One region of the Serratia ficaria genome, then DNA from elsewhere that is predicted to be linked to it. Evidence: predicted binding sites of a transcription regulator. Region 1 holds the regulator's gene; each other region holds the start of a gene.
The links. The regulator sigma-54, encoded in region 1, starts transcription at its own class of promoters, with help from an activator protein. The targets are predictions, from matches to a motif close to GTTGGCACANNTTTCGCTNT.
Positions count from the first base shown of each region.

Region 2: a site for sigma-54 is predicted at 3,620-3,639, ahead of glnK (P-II family nitrogen regulator). Genes of this name have one in related genera too.
Region 3: a site for sigma-54 is predicted at 1,569-1,588, ahead of CKW09_RS02830 (circularly permuted type 2 ATP-grasp protein). Genes of this name have one in related genera too.

Region 1 is NZ_LT906479.1:4,618,918-4,626,223, reverse strand. It holds gene npr (PTS phosphocarrier protein NPr) at 1-170, opposite strand, end outside; gene rapZ (RNase adapter RapZ) at 167-1,021, opposite strand; gene ptsN (PTS IIA-like nitrogen regulatory protein PtsN) at 1,153-1,614, opposite strand; gene hpf (ribosome hibernation promoting factor) at 1,869-2,156, opposite strand; gene rpoN (RNA polymerase factor sigma-54) at 2,180-3,613, opposite strand; gene lptB (LPS export ABC transporter ATP-binding protein) at 3,664-4,389, opposite strand; gene lptA (lipopolysaccharide ABC transporter substrate-binding protein LptA) at 4,396-4,935, opposite strand; gene lptC (LPS export ABC transporter periplasmic protein LptC) at 4,904-5,482, opposite strand; gene kdsC (3-deoxy-manno-octulosonate-8-phosphatase KdsC) at 5,479-6,033, opposite strand; gene kdsD (arabinose-5-phosphate isomerase KdsD) at 6,051-7,037, opposite strand; gene CKW09_RS21645 (calcium/sodium antiporter) at 7,054-7,306, opposite strand, start outside.
Region 2 is NZ_LT906479.1:1,206,440-1,213,745, forward strand. It holds gene smdA (multidrug efflux ABC transporter permease/ATP-binding subunit SmdA) at 1-1,625, shown strand, start outside; gene smdB (multidrug efflux ABC transporter permease/ATP-binding subunit SmdB) at 1,618-3,396, shown strand; gene glnK (P-II family nitrogen regulator) at 3,691-4,029, shown strand; gene amtB (ammonium transporter AmtB) at 4,066-5,352, shown strand; gene tesB (acyl-CoA thioesterase II) at 5,438-6,301, opposite strand; gene CKW09_RS05675 (YbaY family lipoprotein) at 6,531-7,022, shown strand; gene CKW09_RS05680 (MGMT family protein) at 7,087-7,306, opposite strand, start outside.
Region 3 is NZ_LT906479.1:609,857-617,162, forward strand. It holds gene CKW09_RS02825 (alpha-E domain-containing protein) at 1-103, opposite strand, end outside; gene CKW09_RS02830 (circularly permuted type 2 ATP-grasp protein) at 97-1,533, opposite strand; gene ridA (2-iminobutanoate/2-iminopropanoate deaminase) at 1,762-2,148, opposite strand; gene pyrI (aspartate carbamoyltransferase regulatory subunit) at 2,425-2,889, opposite strand; gene pyrB (aspartate carbamoyltransferase) at 2,903-3,838, opposite strand; gene CKW09_RS02850 (ABC transporter substrate-binding protein) at 4,125-5,693, opposite strand; gene argF (ornithine carbamoyltransferase) at 5,929-6,948, opposite strand; gene rraB (ribonuclease E inhibitor RraB) at 7,111-7,306, shown strand, end outside.

The DNA of each region.
Region 1 (7,306 bases):
GAGTCGAGCATCAGCAACGCAATCACGCTGCTGGCTTCGGCCTCGGTGCCGCTGTCGTTGCGCAGCATCACCTCGGCGTCAAAGCTCTGCACCAGTTCAAACAGCTTCATCGCCGGGCGGGCGTGCATGCCCAGCTTGTTTTTGATTTCAACCGTTTGTTTGACCGTCATTGTTTGCGTTTTTCCAGCGTGCGGTGGCGCGATTGCACGTTCTTGCCGCGTGAGCGGAAGTAATCGGCCAGCTGCTCCGCCACGTAGACCGAGCGGTGCTTGCCGCCGGTACAGCCGATCGCCACCGTCAGGTAGCTGCGGTTGTTGGTCTCGAGCATCGGCAGCCACTGTTCCAGGTAGCTGCGCGTCTGGTAGATGAAGTTGTGCACTTCGGTATGGCGATCGAGGAACGAGGCTACCGGCTTGTCCAGGCCGGTCATCGGGCGCAGCTTGGGATCCCAGTGCGGGTTCGGCAGGAAGCGCACGTCAAACACGTAGTCGGCGTCGATCGGGATGCCGTGCTTGAAGCCGAAGGACTCGAACACCATGGTCAGCTCGCGCTCGCGTTTGCCCAGCAGGCGGGTACGCAGCATTTCGGCCAGTTCATGCACCGACATTTCCGAGGTGTCGATGATCAGATCGGCCCGTGAACGCAGCGGTTCGAGCAGATCGCTTTCTTCATCGATCGCGCTTTCCAGCGACAGGTTCTTGCTGGAGAGCGGATGCAGGCGGCGGGTATCACTGTAGCGGCGGATCAGCGTATTGCGGTCGGCGTCGAGGAACAGCAGCTGCGGCGAAAAACTCTCGGGCAGCTGGGTCATCGCGTACTCGAACACTTCCGGCGATTCCGGCATGTTGCGCACGTCGATGCTCACCGCGGCGGAGCTGTTGCGTTCCGCCAGCGTATTGGCAAGCTGCGGCAGCAGCACCACGGGCAGGTTATCAACGCAGTAAAAACCCATGTCTTCCAGCGCCCGCAAGGCGACGGATTTCCCTGAACCGGAACGGCCGCTGACAATCATCAGCACCATGTGGCAACTCCCCCTGGCAACTCGGCGGCGTTGGTCGCCGCCGTTAGACTCTTTATTATCCCGGCCTAAGCCGGGATCCATCATGGTGAAACAGTATCGCTATCCTGGCTGGAAGTCACGTCAGCCGGGCGTTACTCGGTGATGATTTGGTAAAGCTCTTCGTCACTCTGCGCCGCGCGCAGGCGGCGGCATACGGTTTTGTCGGCCAGGCGCTTGGCGACCAGCGACAGGGTATGCAAATGGGTCTTGCACTGATCGGCCGGCACCAGCAGGGCGAACAGCAGATCGACCGGCTGGTTGTCGATGGCGTCGAAGGCGATAGGTTGGTCGAGACGGATAAACACGCCAACGGCCCGCAGTGTGTCCTCTTCCAGTTTTCCATGGGGAATGGCGATACCGTTGCCGATACCGGTGCTGCCCATGCGCTCCCGGGTGAGAACCGCGTCAAACACCACCTGCGAAGGCAGGTTGAGCTGAGTGGCCGCCAGTTCGCTGATAATTTCCAAAGCCCGTTTCTTGCTGGTGCAGTGTACCGAGCTTCTGGTGCACTCGATGTTTAACACCGAGCTGAGTTGCATATATTCGTTGTTCATCTCATCTTCACTTAAAGCCATGCTTATCAGGCTATTTTACTGGCCATTCCGGCTCCGGGCGGTGCGCGAACCCCTCAGGGACTTGCGGGCACGTTCCGGGCTGCAACCAAACTGTCTACGCCAATGGCGCCTGAAAAGAGGGCTTTCGCCTGTTTTAACCCTGATTACCGTTCGGCGCGTTACCCATGCAGGTAACGCGCCGATAGCTGAGGCCGCGGTTAAGCAGCGCCCCTGACGGAAAGAGGGTCAGAGTGTCAGTGTTGCTTCAATTTGTCTTTATGTTTGTTCAATTGGCGCGCCAGTTTGTCGATCAGCGTGTCAATTGCGGCATACATATTCTCGTCTTCCGAGGTGGCGTGCAACTCGCCTCCATTCACGTGCACCGTTGCTTCCGCAATTTGCTGCACTTTTTCCACACTTAAAACAACATACACCTGATTGATGCGATCAAAATACTGTTCGAGTTTGGCGAACTTGTTATTCACGAACTCGCGCAACGGATCGGTGATTTCGATGTGGTGTCCGGTAATGTTGAGCTGCATAGTGTCTTCCTTCTCAATAGAGGTCAAACCAACTGTTTACGCTGGTTCGACGGCGGGATGGACAAAGACTCTCGGTACTTGGCGACGGTGCGCCGCGCCACGATGATCCCCTGATCGGAAAGCAGGGTGGCCAGCTTGCTGTCGCTGAGCGGTTTGGCGGGGTTTTCCGCCGCAATCAATTTCTTCACCAACGCCCGGATCGCCGTCGAGGAGGCTTCGCCGCCGCTGTCGGTGTTCACATGGCTGGAGAAGAAATATTTTAATTCGAAAATACCGCGCGGACTGTGCAGAAACTTCTGCGTGGTGACGCGCGAAATTGTCGATTCATGCATCTCCACGGCCTGGGCGATATCCGCCAGCACCATGGGTTTCATAAATTCTTCGCCCTGTTCAAAGAAAGCCTGCTGCTGGCTGACGATGCAGCGGGTGACCTTCAACAGGGTCTCGTTGCGGCTTTCCAGGCTTTTAATCAGCCATTTGGCTTCCTGCAGGTTGCTGCGGATAAACTGGCCGTCGGCTTCGCTGCGCGCGCTGTTGCCCAACGCGGCGTACTGCTGATTGATCTTCAGACGGGGAATGCTGTCGGCGTTGAGCTCAACCGTCCATTTATCCTGCGCTTTGCGCACCAGCACGTCCGGAATGACGTATTCCGACTCGCCGGTGTTGATCGACTGCCCCGGGCGCGGGTCGAGCGACTGAATCAGCAGCATCGCTTCTTTCAGTGTATCTTCTTTTAGCCGGGTTGATCGCATCAGGCTGCGAAAGTCGTGATTGGCCAGCAGATCCAGATGCTCGCTGATGATCAGCCGCGCCTCGGCCAGATACGGCGTGTCTTTGGCGTATTGGGAAAGCTGCACCAGCAGGCAGTCGCGCAGATCGCGCGCGGCGACGCCGACCGGATCAAAACGCTGCACGCGCTTCAGTACCGCCTCGACCTCGTCCATGGTCACATTCTCGTCACCCATGCTCTCGAGAATGTCTTCCAGCGGCACGGTGAGGTAGCCGGTGTCGTCGACCGCATCGACGATCGAAGTGGCGATGGCGGCGTCGGTATCGGAGAACGGCGTCAGGTCCACCTGCCACATCAGATAATCCTGCAGCGTCTGGGTGGTTTCGCCCTGATACACCGGCAGTTCGTCATCGCTGTAATCGGTGCCGGTGCCCGACGGCGTGCCGGCGGTGTAGATTTCGTCCCAGGTGGCGTCCAGCGGCAGCTCTTCGGGCATGTCCTTCTGTTCCAGCGCCTCGCGGGTATCCAGGCCTTCGGTGTCGGTGGCCTCTTTGGCGTCGATTTCGTCGTGCAGATCGGTTTGCTCAAGCAGGGGGTTGCTCTCTAACGCCAGCTGTATCTCTTGCTGAAGCTCAAGCGTGGACAACTGCAGCAGGCGAATGGCCTGCTGGAGCTGCGGGGTCATGGCCAGCTGTTGGCTGAGCCTGAGTTGCAAACCTTGCTTCATAATCTTCTGTCTACTTCCGTTAACCGTCGTCCTTCAGGACGCGCTGGCACTCAGAGGCGGAATTCTTCGCCCAGATAAACGCGTTTCACCTGCTCATCGGCCAGAATAGCATCCGGCGTGCCGTGGGCAATCAGTTTGCCCTGGCTGACGATGTAGGCGCGTTCACACACGTCCAGCGTTTCGCGCACGTTGTGGTCGGTGATCAGCACGCCCAGGCCGCTGTCACGCAGGTGCTCGATGATTTTCTTGATGTCGATAACGGAAATCGGGTCAACCCCGGCGAAGGGTTCATCCAGCAGGATGAATTTCGGGTTGGCCGCCAGCGCGCGGGCGATCTCGACGCGGCGGCGTTCACCGCCGGACAGCGCCTGGCCCAGGCTGTCGCGCAGGTGGGTGATGTGAAACTCTTCCATCAGCTCTTTGGCGCGGTCTTCGCGCTGTTCGCTGGACAGATCGTCGCGGATCTCCAGCACCGCCATCAGGTTGTCATACACGCTCAGGCGGCGGAAGATCGACGCTTCCTGCGGCAGATAGCCGATACCGCGGCGCGCACGAGCGTGCAGCGGCAACAGGCTAATGTCTTCTTCGTCGATCACGATGCGCCCGGCGTCGCGCTGAACGATGCCGACCACCATGTAAAAGGTGGTGGTTTTGCCGGCGCCGTTCGGCCCCAGCAGGCCGACGATCTCGCCGGATTTCACTTTCAGGCTGACGTCTTCAACGACTTTGCGGCCCTTGTAGGCTTTCGCCAGGTTTTCTGCGATGAGTGTAGCCATAAGTGATTAGTTACTCTTCTTTTGCCCGTTTTTGTCTTGCAACTGCGACGGTACCAGAACCGTAGTCACGCGTTTGCCTTTATCGCTGAACGCCTGCATTTGCTGCTGTTGCACCAGATAGGTGATGCGGTCGCCTTTCACGTTGCTGTCGAGCTGTTCCAGATAGGCGTTGCCCGTCAGGGTCACCAGCTGCGTCGCCACGTCGTAGCGCACTTTCTGCGCGTGGCCTTTCACCGGCTTGCCGCTGTCCTGCATCTGGTAGAAGGTTACCGGGTTGCCGAAGGCTTCAATATAGGTTTTATTCTGATCCCCGCCCGGCCGGGTGACCACCACCTTGTCCGCGCGAATGTCGATGGTGCCCTGCTTGATCACCACGTTGTCGGTAAAGGTGCTGACGTTGCTTTGCATGTCCAGCGATTGCTTCAGCGAGTCGATGCTAACCGGTTGGTTAGAGTCGGATTTCAGCGCCAGTGCCGGGGCGCTGGCGGCCAAAACTAAGCTGCCGATCAACAGATTACGGAGTGGTTTTTTGGTTCTGAATTTCATAGTTGGTCTTAACCTTATCAATCAGCTCGGCGGTCTTGGCCCGCAGGTTCCCACGCATTTTCATGCCGTTAGAGGTGAAGTTCGTCCCGTAGAGCGTGACTTCGTCATCGGAGGACACGTCCTGGGTCACCAGGTTCACCTGAGCATTGTCCGTTTTAATTTTTTCCAGCTGCGAGGTGGTGGTCAGGCTGTTCACCTCGACGTGGCCGTAAAGATACAGCATGCGGTCTTTAGTCAGTTTGGCGCGATCGGCGCGCACTGACCAGGTCGCCACCGCATTTTCATCAAACAGCGTCATCACCGGTTGGGTAAACCAGCTCAGCTCGTCTGCGGTGTAATAGTTCACGTCTTCCGCCACCAGCTTGTAGCTCAGCTTGCCGGCCGGATTGTACACCACGGTGACCGTATGCTGGCTCTGATACGTCGGCGACCGATCGTTGATCGGCGCCGGAACGCTGTCATCGCTGAAATCCGTCATGTTCCAACCGATCAACGCCAGCGCGATCACCGCCAGCAGGATGGTGATCCAAAGTTTGGTTTTGCTCATATCGACAGCCCTTTGGCGTCCTCCAGCTTATTCTGAGCCAAAAGAATAATGTCGCACAGTTCGCGCACCGCGCCGCGGCCGCCGGCAATGCGGGTAACGTAATGGGCCCGCGGCGTCAGCAATGGATGCGCGTCCGCCACCGCGACCGCCAGACCCACCTGCGCCATCACCGGCCAGTCGATCAGATCGTCGCCGATGTAGGCCACCTGATCCGCCGTCAGCGACAGTGTATCCAACAGTTCGCGGAAGGCCAAAAGCTTATCGGACTGCCCCTGATACAGATGGGTGATGCCGAGGGTCTTCGCCCGGTCTTCCAGCAGCCTGGCTGAGCGGCCGGTGATGATCGCCACCTCGATGTCCGAGGTCTTCAGGCAGCGGATGCCGTAGCCGTCGCGCACGTTGAAGGCTTTTAACTCTTCGCCGTTGTTGCCCATGAAAATCAGGCCGTCGGACAGCACGCCGTCGACGTCGCAAATCAGCAGGCGGATTTTACCGGCACGCGCCATCACGTCTTGCTCTACCGGCCCGTAGCAGGTTTCTACCGTACTCATTCCGTTCTATTCCTTAATTAAACGACGCCGGCGCGCAGCATGTCATGCATATGTACCACACCCAGCAACTGGTCGCCATCGGCAACCAGCAGCGCGGTGATGTGGCGTTGCTGCATCAGGTTCAGCGCGTCGACCGCCAGCATGCTCGGGCGCACCCGCACGCCGCCGAGCGTCATGACGTCGGCGATCTTGGCGTCGTTGAGATTGATGCCCATATCGAACACCCGGCGCAGGTCGCCGTCGGTGAAGATGCCGGCGATTTTCATCAGATCGTTGCAGATGACCGTCATGCCCAGATTTTTGCGGGTGATTTCCAGCAGCGCGTCGCGCAGCGAAGCGTCGGCGCTGACGTGCGGGATTTCATCGCCGCCGTGCATGATGTCGCTCACCCGCAGCAGCAGCCGGCGGCCGAGCGCGCCGCCCGGATGCGACAGCGCGAAATCTTCCGGGGTGAAGCCGCGCGCTTTCAGCAACGCCACGGCCAGCGCATCGCCCATCACCAGCGTGGCGGTGGTGCTGGTGGTCGGCGCCAGACCCAGCGGGCAGGCCTCCTGCGGCACCTTGATGCACAGGTGGATATCCGCCGCCTTGCCCAGCGAGCTTTCCGGGTTGTTGGTCATGCAGATAAGCGGGATCTGCTGGCGTTTCAGCACCGGGATCAGCGCCTGGATCTCATTGGACTCGCCGGAGTTGGAAATGGCGAGCACGATGTCCTGCGCGGTGACCATGCCGAGATCGCCGTGGCTGGCTTCCGCCGGGTGAACGAAGAATGAGGGGGTACCGGTGCTGGCGAAGGTGGCGGCGATCTTGCAGCCGATGTGGCCGGACTTGCCCATGCCCATCACCACCACTTTGCCGCCGCAGGCGGCGATGGCTTCGCAGGCGCGGGTAAAGTTCGCATCGATATGGCCGTCGAGCTGAGCCAGCCCTTCGCGCTCGATCTGGAGCACTTCTTTGCCGGCCTGTTGAAAATCGAAGCCAGGTTGCAACTGTATGTTCGACATGCTCATTCCCGTCGGTTTAGCCGAAAGTATTGAAAGGGTTAAAGAACAGCACCGCAAGATACGCAATAAAGCCACATAATAACAGAGCGCCCGCCAGATGGCCGATGCGATGCTTGCGGCCGATGCACAGGGCGCTGAGCAGAATGCTGACCGCCAGCATCACCCAGTAATCGCGCTGGAACGCGGCGGCGTCAACGCTGCCCGGCGACAGCAGGGCGGGGACGCCCAGCACGATCACCGTGTTGAAAATATTGGAGCCGATGATATTA
Region 2 (7,306 bases), 1.8 Mb from region 1:
TGACCACCGGCGTGCTGATGGCATGGCTGGGGCTGATGATCGCCACCGCGATCGTCGTATACCTGCTGCGCTACGTGTGGCGGGTACTGCTGTTTGGCGCGTCTTACCAGCTGGCGGTCGAGCTGCGCGAGAACTTTTACCGCCAGCTCAGCCGGCAGAACCCGGCTTTCTACCTGCGCCACCGCACCGGCGATTTGATGGCGCGCGCCACCAACGACGTGGATCGGGTGGTGTTCGCCGCCGGCGAGGGGGTGCTGACGCTGGTGGATTCGCTGGTGATGGGGCTGGTGGTGCTGGTGGTGATGAGCACCCAAATCAGCTGGCAGCTGACGCTGCTGTCGCTGATCCCGATGCCGCTGATGGCGATCGCCATCAAATATTACGGCGACCAGCTGCACCAGCGCTTTAAATCGGCGCAGGCGGCGTTTTCCAGCCTGAACGATCAGGCGCAGGAGAGCATGACCAGCATCCGCATGATCAAGGCCTTCGGGCTGGAGGATCATCAGTCCAATCAGTTCGCCGAGGTGGCGGCGCAGACCGGCGCCAAAAACATGCACGTGGCGCGGGTGGATGCGCGCTTCGATCCGACCATTTATATCGCCATCGGCGCCTCCAACCTGCTGGCCATCGGCGGCGGCAGCTGGATGGTGGTCAACGGCTCTCTGACGCTGGGGCAGCTGACCAGCTTCGTGATGTATCTCGGCCTGATGATCTGGCCGATGCTGGCGCTGGCCTGGATGTTCAACATCGTCGAGCGCGGCAGCGCCGCATACAGCCGCATTCGCAGCCTGCTCGAAGAGGCGCCGGCGGTGCAGGACGGCCAGCAGGCGCTGCCGGCCGGGCGCGGCGTGCTGGCGGCGGAGATCCGGGCGTTTCATTATCCGGAGAATTCGCATCCGGCGCTGCATGACGTGGCGTTCAAGCTGGCGCCGGGGCAGATGCTGGGGCTGTGCGGCCCGACCGGCGCCGGCAAATCGACGCTGTTGTCTCTTATCCAGCGCCAGTTCGACGTGGACGAAGGGCAAATCAGTTATCACGGCCTGCCGCTGACCCAGGTGAAGCTCGACGACTGGCGTTCGCGGCTGTCGGTGGTCAGCCAGACGCCGTTCCTGTTCTCCGACAGCGTGGCGAACAATATCGCGCTGGGCAACCCGGGCGCGACGCAGGAGCAGATCGAGCAGGCGGCGCGGCTGGCCAGCGTGCATGAGGATATTCTGCGGCTGCCGCAGGGCTATGAAACCGAAGTGGGCGAACGCGGCGTGATGCTGTCCGGCGGGCAGAAACAGCGCATTTCCATCGCCCGCGCGCTGCTGCTGGACGCGGAGATCCTGATCCTCGACGACGCGCTGTCGGCGGTGGACGGCCGCACCGAGCACCAGATCCTGCATAACCTGCGCAGCTGGGGGCAGAATCGCACGGTGATTATCAGCGCGCACCGGCTGTCGGCGTTGACCGAGGCCAGCGAAATACTGGTGATGCAGCACGGCGGCGTGGCCCAGCGCGGCGAGCATGCGGCGCTGGCGGCGCAGCCGGGCTGGTATCGCGACATGTATCGCTACCAGCAGCTGGAAGCGGCGCTGGATGAAGCGCCGGAAGCGGGTGAGGAGGCGTTAGTCAATGAATAAAGTGCAAAAGCTGTGGCCGACGCTGAAACGGCTGCTGGCTTACGGCTCGCCGTACCGCAAACCGCTCGGCATCGCGGTTTTGATGCTGTGGGTGGCGGTGGCGGCGGAGGTCGCCGGCCCGATCCTGGTCAGCTATTTTATCGACAACTACGTCGCCAAAGGGCAACTGCCGCTGATGATCGTCGGCGGCCTGGCGGCGGCCTACGTGCTGCTGGAGCTGCTGGCGGCGGCGCTGCACTATTTTCAGGCGCTGCTGTTCAATCAGGCGGCGGTGGGGGTGGTACAGCGTTTGCGCACCGACGTGATGGACGCCGCGCTGCGTCAGCCGCTCAGCGCCTTCGACACCCAGCCGGTCGGCCAGCTGATCTCGCGGGTGACCAACGACACCGAGGTGATCAAGGACCTGTACGTGATGGTGGTCTCCACGGTGCTGAAGAGCGCCGCGCTGATCGGCGCCATGCTGGTGGCGATGTTCAGCCTGGACTGGCGCATGGCGCTGGTGGCTATCTGCATCTTCCCGGCGGTGTTTGTGGTGATGGGCATCTATCAGTACTACAGCACGCCGATCGTGCGTCGGGTGCGCAGCTACCTGGCGGACATCAACGACGGCTTCAACGAAGTGATCAACGGCATGGGCGTGATCCAGCAGTTCCGCCAGCAGATCCGCTTCGGCGAACGCATGAGCGCCGCCAGCCGTTCGCATTACACCGCGCGCATGCAGACCCTGCGCCTCGACGGTTTCCTGCTGCGGCCGCTGCTCAGCCTGTTTTCGGCGCTGGTGTTGTGCGGCCTGCTGATGCTGTTCGGCTTCAGCGGCGAAGGGGTGATCGGCGTCGGCGTGCTGTATGCCTTTATCAACTATCTGGGCCGTCTGAACGAACCGCTGATCGAACTGACCTCGCAACAATCGATCCTGCAGCAGGCGGTGGTGGCCGGTGAGCGCATCTTCGAGCTGATGGATCGCAGCCAGCAAAGCTATGGCGCCGACGATCGTCCGTTGGCCAGCGGCCGCATCGACATCGAAAACCTGAGCTTCGCCTATCGGGCGGACAAAAAGGTGCTGCAGCATATTTCGCTGTCGGTGCCTTCGCGCGGCTTTGTGGCGCTGGTCGGCCATACCGGCAGCGGCAAGAGCACGCTGGCCAATTTGCTGATGGGCTATTACCCGGTCAGCGAGGGTGAGGTGCGCCTCGACGGTCGCCCGCTGTCCGGCCTGTCGCACCGCACGCTGCGCCAGGGCGTGGCGATGGTGCAGCAGGATCCGGTGGTGATCGCCGAGTCGGTGCTGGCCAACGTGACGCTGGGGCGCAACATCGCGGAAGAGGCGGTGTGGCGGGCGCTGGAGACGGTGCAGCTGGCGGAGCTGGTGCGCGGCTTCCCGCAGGGCATCCACACCCGTCTGGGCGAGCAGGGCAATAACCTGTCGGTCGGCCAGAAGCAGCTGCTGGCGCTGGCGCGCGTGCTGGTGCAGGCGCCGCAGATCCTGATCCTCGACGAGGCCACCGCCAATATCGACTCGGGGACCGAACAGGCTATTCAGCGCGCGCTGCGCCTGATCCGCGAACACACCACGCTGGTGGTGATCGCTCACCGCCTGTCGACCATCGTCGACGCCGATTCGATTCTGGTGCTGCACCGCGGTCAGGCGGTGGAGCAGGGCAACCATCAGCAGCTGCTGGCGCAGCAGGGCCGTTACTACCAAATGTACCAGCTGCAGCTGGTGGGCGAAGAGCTGGCGGCGGCGACCCGCGAAGAAAGCCAGCCCGCCTGATCCTCAGGGGCCATCATCTGGCCCCTGTCTTTCCCTTCGCGCACCATAAACAGGCAGCGATCCTTTTCAAATCCCTTCTTCTGCACTTTTTCGACGCGTCGCGCACCAAAATAGTGCGCAATATTTGACCGATAAGTTGCTGCGGGCCGCATCGCAGACCAGGCGGCGGCCCGGTGTTCGCTCTCCTTGCCGTTAATTGGCTGAATCCGCATGCAAAATCATTTGTGGCATAGCCTTTGCTTTATAAGAACCAGTACCAGGGGTGAGTTTGGGCTTAATTCGTGGAGGGGCAATATGAAGCTGGTGACCGTGGTGATAAAACCATTCAAGCTGGAGGACGTGCGTGAAGCCCTATCCTCTGTCGGTATTCAGGGGCTGACCGTAACCGAAGTGAAAGGCTTTGGTCGCCAGAAGGGGCACGCAGAGCTCTATCGCGGGGCTGAATACAGCGTCAACTTCTTACCGAAAGTCAAAATCGATATCGCTATTGCCGACGACCAGCTGGATGAAGTGGTTGATGTCATTAGCAAAGCTGCCTACACCGGCAAAATCGGTGATGGCAAAATTTTCGTTGCCGAATTGCAACGTGTCATTCGTATTCGCACCGGCGAAACCGACGAAGCAGCACTGTAATCACAGGCTCAGTTAAGTAATGGGGATGGATTGATAATGAAAAAACTTTTATCCATGTTGGGCCTGAGTACGGTAACCATGGTTCCTTCTTTGGCCCTGGCCGCTCCGGCGGTCGCAGACAAGGCTGACAACGCGTTCATGATGATCTGCACCGCTTTGGTGCTGTTTATGACGCTGCCCGGCGTCGCGTTGTTTTACGGCGGTTTGCTGCGTTCCAAGAACGTGCTGTCGATGCTGACCCAGGTCACCGTCACCTTCGCGCTGGTGTGCGTGCTGTGGGTGCTGTACGGCTACAGCCTGGCCTTCAGCGAGGGCAACGCCTTCTTCGGCGGTTTCCAGACGGCGATGCTGAAAGGCATCGGCATCGACAGCCTGACCGGCACCTTTAACCAGATGATCCACGTCGCGTTCCAATGCTCCTTCGCCTGCATTACCGTGGCGCTGGTGGTGGGCGGCTTCGCCGAACGCATCCGCTTCTCGGCGGTGGTGATCTTCGCGGCCATCTGGTTCACCATTTCTTACCTGCCGATTGCGCATATGGTATGGGGCGGCGGTTTCCTGGCGGCCGACGGCGCGCTGGACTTCGCCGGCGGCACCGTGGTGCACATCAACGCCGCCAGCGCGGGCCTGATCGGCGCGTACCTGTTGGGCAAACGTGCCGGTTTCGGCAAGGAAGCGTTCAAACCGCACAACCTGCCGATGGTGTTTACCGGCGCGTCGATCCTGTATATCGGCTGGTTCGGCTTCAACGCCGGCTCCGCCAGCGCGGCGAACGGCATTGCGGCGTTGGCATTCCTGAACACCGTGGTTGCCACCGCGGGCGCCATCCTCTCCTGGACCTTCGCCGAGTGGATCGTGCGCGGTAAGCCTTCGCTGCTGGGCGCCTGCTCCGGCTGCATCGCCGGGCTGGTTGCGGTAACGCCGGCCGCCGGCACCGTCGGCGTCGGCGGGGCGCTGATCATCGGCCTGGTGGGCGGCATTGCCGGCCTGTGGGGCGTGGTGACGCTGAAGAAATGGCTGAAGGTGGACGACACCTGCGACGTGTTCGGCGTGCATGGCGTGTGCGGCATCGTCGGCTGCCTGCTGACCGGCGTGTTCACCGCCTCTTCACTGGGCGGCACCGGCTACGCGGAAGGCGTGACCATGGGCCACCAGGTTTGGGTGCAGTTGCTGAGCGTGGTGATCACCCTGGTGTGGTCGGGCGTCGCCGCCTTTATCGCCTTCAAGGTCGCCGGGGCCATCGTCGGGCTGCGCGTGCCGGAAGAGCAGGAGCGCGAAGGCCTGGACGTCAACAGCCACGGCGAGAGCGCCTACAACCAATAAGGCCTGAAGAAGGGCAGTGCGCTAACCAATAATAAAATAATGATGATGCAAAAAGGGCGATGGCGACATCGCCCTTTTTATTGGCTCAAGCGTCGCGTTGGCGGATCACCCCTTCCTGCACCGTGGTGGCGACCAGCACGCCGTCGCGGCTGTAGATTTGGCCACGCACGAAGCCGCGCGCGCCGGAGGCGGAGGAGCTTTCTACCGCGTACAGCAGCCAGTCATCCAGGCGGAACGGGCGGTGGAACCACATCGAGTGATCGATGGTGGCCACCTGCATGCCCGGCTCAAGAAAACCGACGCCGTGCGGCTGCAGCGCCGTCGGCAGGAAGTTGAAATCGGAGGCGTAGCCCAGCAGATACTGATGAATGTGCTGATCTTCCGGCATGCTGCCGTTGGCGCGGAACCAGACGTAGCGATGCGGTTCCTCAACGCTGCCTTTCAGCGGGTTGTGAAACTTCACCGGCCGCATTTCCAGCGGCTTTTGGCCGATAAACTTATCGCGCACCTTTTCCGGCAGCATATGCGCCAGCTTCTGGGCGATTTCCGATTCCGACATCAAGCCTTCCGGCGGCGGCACGTCCGGCATGCGGTTCTGGTGCTCAAAACCGGCTTCCGGGCTCTGGAAGGAGGCGGTCATGTAGAAGATCGGCTTGCCGTGCTGGATGGCGCTGACGCGGCGGGCGCTGAAGCTGTTGCCGTCGCGCAGGGTTTCCACGTCATACACGATAGGCTTGCTGCTGTCGCCCGGGCGCAGGAAGTAACTGTGAAACGAGTGGACGTTGCGTTCCGCCGGCACGGTTTGTTTGGCGGCGTACAGCGCCTGGCCCACGACCTGGCCGCCGAACACCTGGCGCAGACCCAGATCTTCGCTTTGGCCGCGGAACAGCCCTTCTTCGATTTTCTCCAGATCCAGCAGATCGAGGAGGTTTTGCAATGCCTGGCTCATAAAGTTATTACCTTTCTAATAATGATTTTGCGCAGTGTGCGGAATATCACGGCATGACGTCAACATCTTGCGTTATAGGGGCGCTAAAATTGTCTTAATAGTGAGCATTATCAGCGGCGGAAGTGATTAATAGGCGGAGCAAAATGGATTTCTCAGTATTTTGTGCTAAGTTTATTGAGTGAGGCGGTGAAAGCCACCAACATGTTGATAATAAAAAGGAGACCGATCCATGAAACTCTGGCAAATCGTAGGTGGAGCAGCAGCATTGACGATCACGCTGGCGGGTTGTGCCCAAAAGAGTGCGGATGTGCCTACCCCGGCGGCGGGAAATCCGGCGGCGGCGCAAACGCAGATCCAGGGGCCGGCGGTGACTGGTTCGGTGAACATTCGCCAGCGCATTGCGCTGCCGCCGGATGCCGTACTGACGGTCACCCTCTCTGACGCCTCGCTGGCGGATGCGCCATCGAAAGTCATCGCCCAGCGCGCGGTGCGCACCGAAGGTACCCAGGCGCCGTTCAACTTTGTGCTGCCGTATAACCCGGCCGATATTCAGCCGAACGCGCGCATCATTCTGAGTGCGGCGGTGACGGTGAATGGCCAAATGATCTTTATCACCGATACCATCCAGGAAGTGATCAACCGCAACGGCACCCGTGCCGACCTGCTGCTGGTTCCGGTACAGGGCGTGCCGGTTCAGACGACGCCGACGGCGATGCCGTAACGTCGCTTTCCTGAACGAGCCTGATATCAACAGCCTTTGCGCTTCGGCCAAAGGCTGTTTTGTTTTATCCGCGCCAGCCGTACCGCTGAAGGTCCACCGTGCTGTGCGGCCCGAAAATGATCCCCTCCGCCAGCAGCGCCTGCCGCTGGCGCTGAAAGTCTTCACCCTGCTGCGAGATTTGCCCATGGCGATTAATCACCCGGTGCCAGGGCAGGGTGCTGCCTTCGGGCAAACGCCGCAATACGCCGCCGACCTGGCGCGCGGCGCGCGGCGAACCCGCCAGC
Region 3 (7,306 bases), 1.2 Mb from region 1:
TCATCGACAGCTTGTTGGTAACGTCGAGCACCCGGGCGATGCTTTCCGCCCGCTCCAGATAGCGGGCCATCCAATAGAGTTCACTGGCGGTGCGGCTCAGCATGCGTCGTCCTCCAATACCCAGGTGTCCTTGGTGCCGCCGCCCTGCGACGAGTTCACCACCAGCGAACCTTCCGCCAGCGCCACCCGGGTCAGGCCGCCGGGCACCAGGCGGATCTCCGCGCCGCTCAGGGCGAACGGCCGCAGGTCGATATGGCGCGGCGCCAGGCCGTCGTTGACGAAGGTCGGGCAGGTGGAGAGCGCCAGGGTGTTTTGCGCGATGTAGTTCTGCGGCCGGGCCTGCAGCAGCGCGCGGAAGGTGGCGATCTCGTCCTTGCTGGCCGCCGGGCCGATCAGCATGCCGTAGCCGCCGGCGCCGTGCACCTCTTTCACCACCATCTGCTCCAGGTTGGCCAGCACGTACGACAGCTCGTTCGGGTGCCGGCACTGCCAGGTCGGCACGTTGTTGAGGATCGGCTCTTCCTGCAGATAGAAACGCACCATGTCCGGCACATAGGGGTAGATCGACTTGTCGTCGGCCACCCCGGTGCCGATGGCGTTGGCCAGCACCACGTTGCCGGCGCGGTACACCGACAGCAGCCCCGGCACGCCGAGCATCGAATCCGGGCGGAACGCCAGCGGATCGAGGAAGGCGTCGTCCACCCGGCGGTAGATCACGTCGACCTTGCACGGCCCGGCGGTGGTGCGCATAAACACCGCGCCGTCCTTGACGAACAGGTCGGCGCTTTCCACCAGCTCCACCCCCATCTGCTGCGCCAGGAAGCTGTGCTCGAAGTAGGCGCTGTTGAAGCGGCCGGGCGTCAGCACCACCACGGTCGGATCGTTTTTCGGCGAGCTTTCGCGCAGGGTCTGCAGCAGGTGCGAGGGGTAGCGCTCCACCGGCGCGATGCGCTGCCGGGCGAACAGCTCGGGGTACAGCCGCATCATCATTTTGCGGTTTTCCAGCATGTAGGAAACCCCGGACGGGGTGCGCAGGTTGTCCTCCAGCACGTAGTACTGGCCGTCGCTGTTGCGCACCATGTCCACGCCGACGATATGCGCATAGATATTGCGGTGCAGATCGACGCCCTGCATGCAGGGCTGATATTGATCGTTGGCCAGCACCTGCTCCGCCGGAATGATGCCGGCTTTCAGAATGTGCTGCTGGTGGTAGATATCGTGCAGGAAGGCGTTCAGCGCCTGCACGCGCTGGCGAATGCCGCGATCGAGCATCGCCCATTCGGCGGCCGGGATGATGCGCGGCACGCTGTCGAACGGGATCAGCCGCTCGGCGCCGTCGTCTTCGCCATAGACGTTAAAGGTAATGCCCACCCGGTGAAACAGCAGCGCGGCCTCTTCCCGCTTGCGTTGCACGGCCTGGTGGTCGGCCTGCTGCAGCCAATGCCAGTAAGCTGCGTAATGGCCCCGGTGTTTCCCCTCAGCCAGAAGCATCTCATCAAAAAACGGTGAAGCGGACAGATTGATATTCAGCATCGTCACCTCGTCGACATTGCAGGCTGTCAATCAATCGAGCATAAAATGTGCCAAGGTGAGAAAGGGGCGGAAATGGCGCGTTTCAGGCGGCAAAAAGCACGCTTTGGGTGCAAGGCCGGGTGGGGATGCCTTGAAACGGGGCGAATGGGGGCGTGGATGGTCGTTGATGGTTCAGCGTCGGCAAATGAAAACGGCCAGCCGGGGCTGACCGTTGTGCGCTATCGTGGATTAACGACGAACGGCGATGGCTTCGATCTCGATCTTCACGTCTTTCGGCAGACGGGCCACTTCGACGCAGGAACGGGCCGGGAACGGCGCGCTGTGCTCGCTGAAGAAGGCTTCGTATGCGGCGTTGACGGTGGCGAAGTCGTTCAGGTCTTTGACGAACACCGTGGTTTTCACGATGTCGGCCACTTTCAGGCCGGCGGCTTCGACGATCGCCTTCACGTTTTCCAGCGACTGGCGTGCCTGAGCGGTGACGTCGTCGGCAACTGCGCCGGTTTTCGGATCGACCGGGATCTGGCCGGAAGTGATGATCATGCTGCCCAGATCAACGCCCTGCACGTAAGGACCAATGGCTGCCGGGGCGAGTTCAGTGCTGATGTTACGTGACATTTTTTCTCCTATATATACCCGTCATACTTGAAGCTGCCTCTGTGTTGGCTGCGCTCACTTACCCGAATCACTTACTCCAGTAAGCTCATCGGGATGCGCTCCCTTGCCGCCTTGATGCAACTCCAATTATTTTGGGTATGCCATTTGTCTTTCAAACCGCAGCGTTGTTGGCTGCGTGCGATCACCGTAGGGGACGAATACATGCGTTCTCTACGGCATTCCATTATAGGGAGTGACGCACGGATTAACAGCGCCGCCCCGGTAAATGAGCAGATTTCAATCCGCCTGCAGCACCACCTGATGCTCGAACTCTTTCTCGCAGTAGCGGCACTTCAGGTGCACGTCGCCGTCGCGCGATTTAACGCTGAAGCTCGAGGCCACCGGCTCGCTGCGGCTGATGCAGTTGCCGTTCGGGCAGGTCAGCACGCCGTCGATATGGTCCGGCAGGCTGAGGGTCAGCTTGCGCACCACCTCGTAGTTGTCGATGCGGTTTACCGTGGCCTTCGGCGCGTACATCGCCAGCTGGTTGGCCTGCTGCTCGGTCAGGAAGGTGTTCTCGATCTTGATCAGGTCTTTGCGGCCCAGCTCGTTGGAGGGCAGGTTCAGGCCGATGGTGATGCGCTGATCGGTGGCGGTCAGCTTGAACAGCGTCAGCAGCTTGAAGCCTACCTGCGCCGGAATATGGTCAATCACCGTACCGCATTTGATCGCTTCGACCTGCAGTTTGTTATCGTGAGTCATGACGGTTCCCCCCTTAAAGAGCCAAATCTGCGGTTAATACCAGCGCCAGCAGCGCCTGGCGGGCGAAGATGCCGTTGCCCGCCTGTTGGAAGTAGTGGGCGTACGGCGTGGTGTCCACGTCCGTGGTGATCTCGTCGATGCGCGGCAGCGGGTGCAGCACCTTCAGGTTGTCGCGCGCGCCGGCCAGATCCGCGGCGCGCAGGACGAACTGCGCCTTCACGTTGGCGTATTCGGAAGGGTCGAGACGCTCTTTCTGCACCCGGGTCATGTAGAGAATATCCAGCTCCGGCACCACCTCTTCGATGCTGCCGTGCAGGCTGTATTCGATGCCTTTTTCTTCCAGCATCTTCAGGATATAGGTCGGCATCGCCAGCGCTGGCGGGGCGATAAAGTAGAAGCGGTTGCCTTCGAACTTGGCCAGCGCCTGGGTCAGCGAGTGCACGGTGCGGCCGTATTTCAGGTCGCCCACCATGGCGATGTTGATGTTGTTCAGGCGGCCCTGGGTTTCCTGAATGGTGAACAGGTCCAGCAGGGTCTGGGTCGGGTGCTGGTTGGCGCCGTCGCCGGCGTTGAGCACCGGAATGCCGCCGGAAAACTCGGACGCCATGCGCGCCGCGCCCTCCTGCGGGTGACGCATCACGATGGCGTCGACGTAGGTGCCGATCACCGAGATGGTGTCGGCCAGAGTTTCGCCTTTCTTGCCCAGCGAGGTGTTGCTGCCGTCGGCGAAGCCCACCACCGAGGCGCCCAGGCGGTGCATCGAGGTTTCGAACGACAGGCGGGTACGGGTCGAGGCTTCGAAGAAGCAGCTGGCGATCACCTTGTGTTTCAACAGCTCCGGCTGCGGGTGCGCCTTCAGGCTGGCGGCGGTGCGCAGCACCAGCTCCAGATCCTCGCGGCTGAGATCGTTAATAGAGATGATATGTTTGTGATACAGCGGGTTGGCCATTTTTCACTCTCCTCGACGCGTGCCCGTGGCGCGGGACTTCTTTTCGATATTCTTAAGGCAAAAAAAAGCCCCTCAACGAGGGGCTTGAAACGATCGGTTTGGCAACAGGAGAAACAACGGCAGCTGGCCGCCGATTGGCAGTCGGTTTTGTCGGTTGTGGCTAACAAAACAAACGTCGTTTTTCATGCTTTCTCCTGGCAAATTGTCGCGCATTATACTCGCGCTTTTCGCCACTGCAAGCGCTAAAACGTCGATTTTTGCGCTTTCGCAATCGATTGGCCGGCGCTTATTTGCTGACGCGATCGTAGTAGACCATGTCGGCGTTCAGCCCCTGCCGGTAGCCCTTGACGTTGTCGCGCAGCACCACTTCGGTCTTGGCCTGGTCGATAAACACGTACGGCGAGCTGCGCTGCAGCTCTTGCTGCATGGCGGCATACAGCGCGCTGCGCTTGGCCGGATCGGCTTCGGCCACCGCCGCCAGCGTCTGCCGGTTCAGCTGTGGGATCCGCCAGCCGTTCAACCCGGCGACCGTGCTGGCCTTGCCGTCGTTGTAGGCGAAGGCGCTGGCGTTGGAGTGGGCGTCGAAGTAATCCGGGATCCACAGGCGGATCGCCGCCTGATGCTGCTTGGCGCGCACCCGCGAATACACCTGGCTGCCGGCGGCCGGCAGCAGCTCCACCTTCACGCCGGCGGCGGCGAAGCTGGCCTGCAGCGCCTGGGCGATGGTGATGAACGGCGGCTTGTTCTCCACGTCCAGCGTGAAGGACGCGTCGCTGATGCCGGCCTTGGCCAGGATCGCCTTGGCCCTGGCCGGATCGAAGCTGAACGGGTTGGTTTCCAGCGCGCCCGGCAGCCCGACCGGCAGGAAGCTTTGATGCACGAAGTACTGGCCCTTCAGCAGATCCTGGGTAATGCCCTGATAATCGATCAGGTAGCGCGCCGCTTCCCAGAAGGCCGGGTTGTTCAGCAGCGGGTTGGCGCCGTTGCCGGTGTTGAACACCAGGTAGTTCTGCTCGGCGGACGGGATCTCCAGCACCTTAACGCCCGGTTGGTTCTTCAGCGTGTCGGTCTGGTCGGCGCCCAGCTCGCGCGCGATGTCGGCGTCGCCCTGCTGGATCAGCAGGCGGCGGGTGGCCGGGTCCGGCACGTTTTTGATGATGATGCTCTTCAGCTGCGGCTTGTCGCCCGGCGAGCCTGGGTTGGCGTCCAGCACGATCGCCTGATGCGGCTGGTAGACGCGCATCTTGAACGGGCCGCTGCCGGCTGAGTGCATTTTCAGCCAGGCGTTGCCGTAGTCGCCGTCTTTAACGTTGGCCAGCGCCGCTTTGCTGTCGACGATCGAGGCGATCGGCGTAGAGAGAATGTTCAGCGCCACCGCCGGGCTGACGTCGGCGCTCCAGCTCAGTTGGATCGTATGCGCGTCGATCTTCTTCAGCTGCGCGTCGATATTGTCCGGCTGCCAGCCGAGCACGTTGAGGATAAACGCCGGCGACTTGTTCATTTTCACCGCGCGGCCGTAGGAGAAGATCACGTCGTCGGCGGTCAGCGGATTGCCGGAGGCGAACGCCGCCTGCGGGCGCAGCTTCACCGTCAGGGTTTTCGCCGCGGCGTCGCTTTGCCAGCTCTCCGCCAGCACCGGCGCCACCTTGGCCGGGTTATCGCGATCCGCCTGCACCAGCCGCTGATACAGGCTCGGCACCGTCTGGATGCTGGAGAGTTCGTTGGCTTCCGCCGGATCGAGGCTGACGATGTCATCCAGCGATTGCACCACCACCAGGGTGTTCGGCGGGGTCGCGGCCGGTGCGGCGGCGGGCAGGGCGGCAAGCATTAACAGCGGCAAGATTTTGGTTTTCATCGATGTGTATCCCCTGAAGGCGCCAGGCATGGCGCCGAGAAGTGTTTGTTATCGTTGTTTTTCGCATCAGAGTAGAAGCTTAGCCCTAGGTTGGCAAAGGTCTAGCGGTTATTTGATATGCCGGGAATTGCCTGGGCGCATTGGGGAAGGTTGCCGGAAGGGCGGAGGGGGGCAGGGAGCGCGATGTCGCCTGCGCTCCCCGTTGCCTTTGCGTGACGCGCCCCGGCAATAGGTTTTAAATCGTGTCGCTGAGGGTGGCGACCAGCACCGCCTTGATGGTGTGCAGCCGGTTTTCCGCCTGATCGAACACCACGCTGTGCGGCGATTCGAACACCTCGTCGGTGACCTCCATGCCGCCGTGCAGGCCGTACTGTTCCGCCATTTGCTTGCCGAGGGTGGTCTGGTCGTCGTGGAAGGCCGGCAGGCAGTGCAGGAACTTGACGTTCGGGTTGCCGGTCAGCTTCACCATCGCCATGTTGACCTGATACGGCTTCAGCAGCGCGATGCGCTCGCGCCAGGTTTCTTTCGGCTCGCCCATCGACACCCATACGTCGGTATACAGGAAGTCGGCGTCCTTCACCCCTTCGGCGATATCTTCGGTCAGGGTGATCTTGGCGCCGGTGCGCTGCGCCAGCGCCCGGCACTCGGCCACCAGCTCCGCCTGCGGCCAGCAGGCCTTCGGCGCCACCAGCCGCAGATCCATGCCCGCCAGCGCGGCGGCCTCCAGCAGGGTGTTGCCCATGTTGTTGCGCGCGTCGCCGACGTAGGCGAACTTCACCTGGTTCAGCGCCTTGCCCGGCAGCTGCTCCTGCACCGTCAGCAGGTCCGCCAGCAGCTGGGTCGGGTGGAACTCGTCGGTCAGCCCGTTCCACACCGGCACGCCGGCGTGGTTGGCCAGGGTTTCCACCAGCTGCTGGCCGTAGCCGCGGTACTGAATGCCGTCGTACATGCGGCCCAGCACCCGGGCGGTGTCCTTCATCGACTCCTTATGGCCGATCTGGCTGCCGCTCGGGCCGAGGTAGGTCACCTGGGCGCCCTGATCGAATGCGGCAACTTCGAAAGAGCATCGGGTGCGGGTCGAGTCTTTTTCGAAGATGAGCGCGATGTTTTTGCCCTGCAGCCGGCGTTTTTCCCGGCCCTGCCGCTTGGCCTGCTTCAGATCGGCCGCCAACGCCAGCAGCGCCTGCAGCTCCGCGGGGGTGAAATCCATTAACCTCAGAAAGTGACGTCTGTAGAACGGGTTGCTGGTGCTCATTGCCGGATGTCCTGATTGTTTAATTGAATTAAAATTCACTTTATATGTATGAATATTCAATTTCAACCCCGAGGGAGAAATCTTTCACGTTTATCGTGGAAGCAATGTCGGCGCTGTGTGAAAATAGAAGGAATAAAGGCCATTTGACTTGAGGATATAGGCATGGCAAACCGCGAATTGCTGGAAGAACAACGTGAAGAGACCCGCCTGATCATCGAAGAACTGCTGGAAGACGGCAGCGATCCGGACGCGCTCTACACTATCGAGCACCATCTCTCCGCCGAGAAGTTTGAAGTTCTGGAGCAGGCCGCCGTTGAAGCCTTCAAGCTGGGCTACGAAGTGACCGACGCCGAAGAGC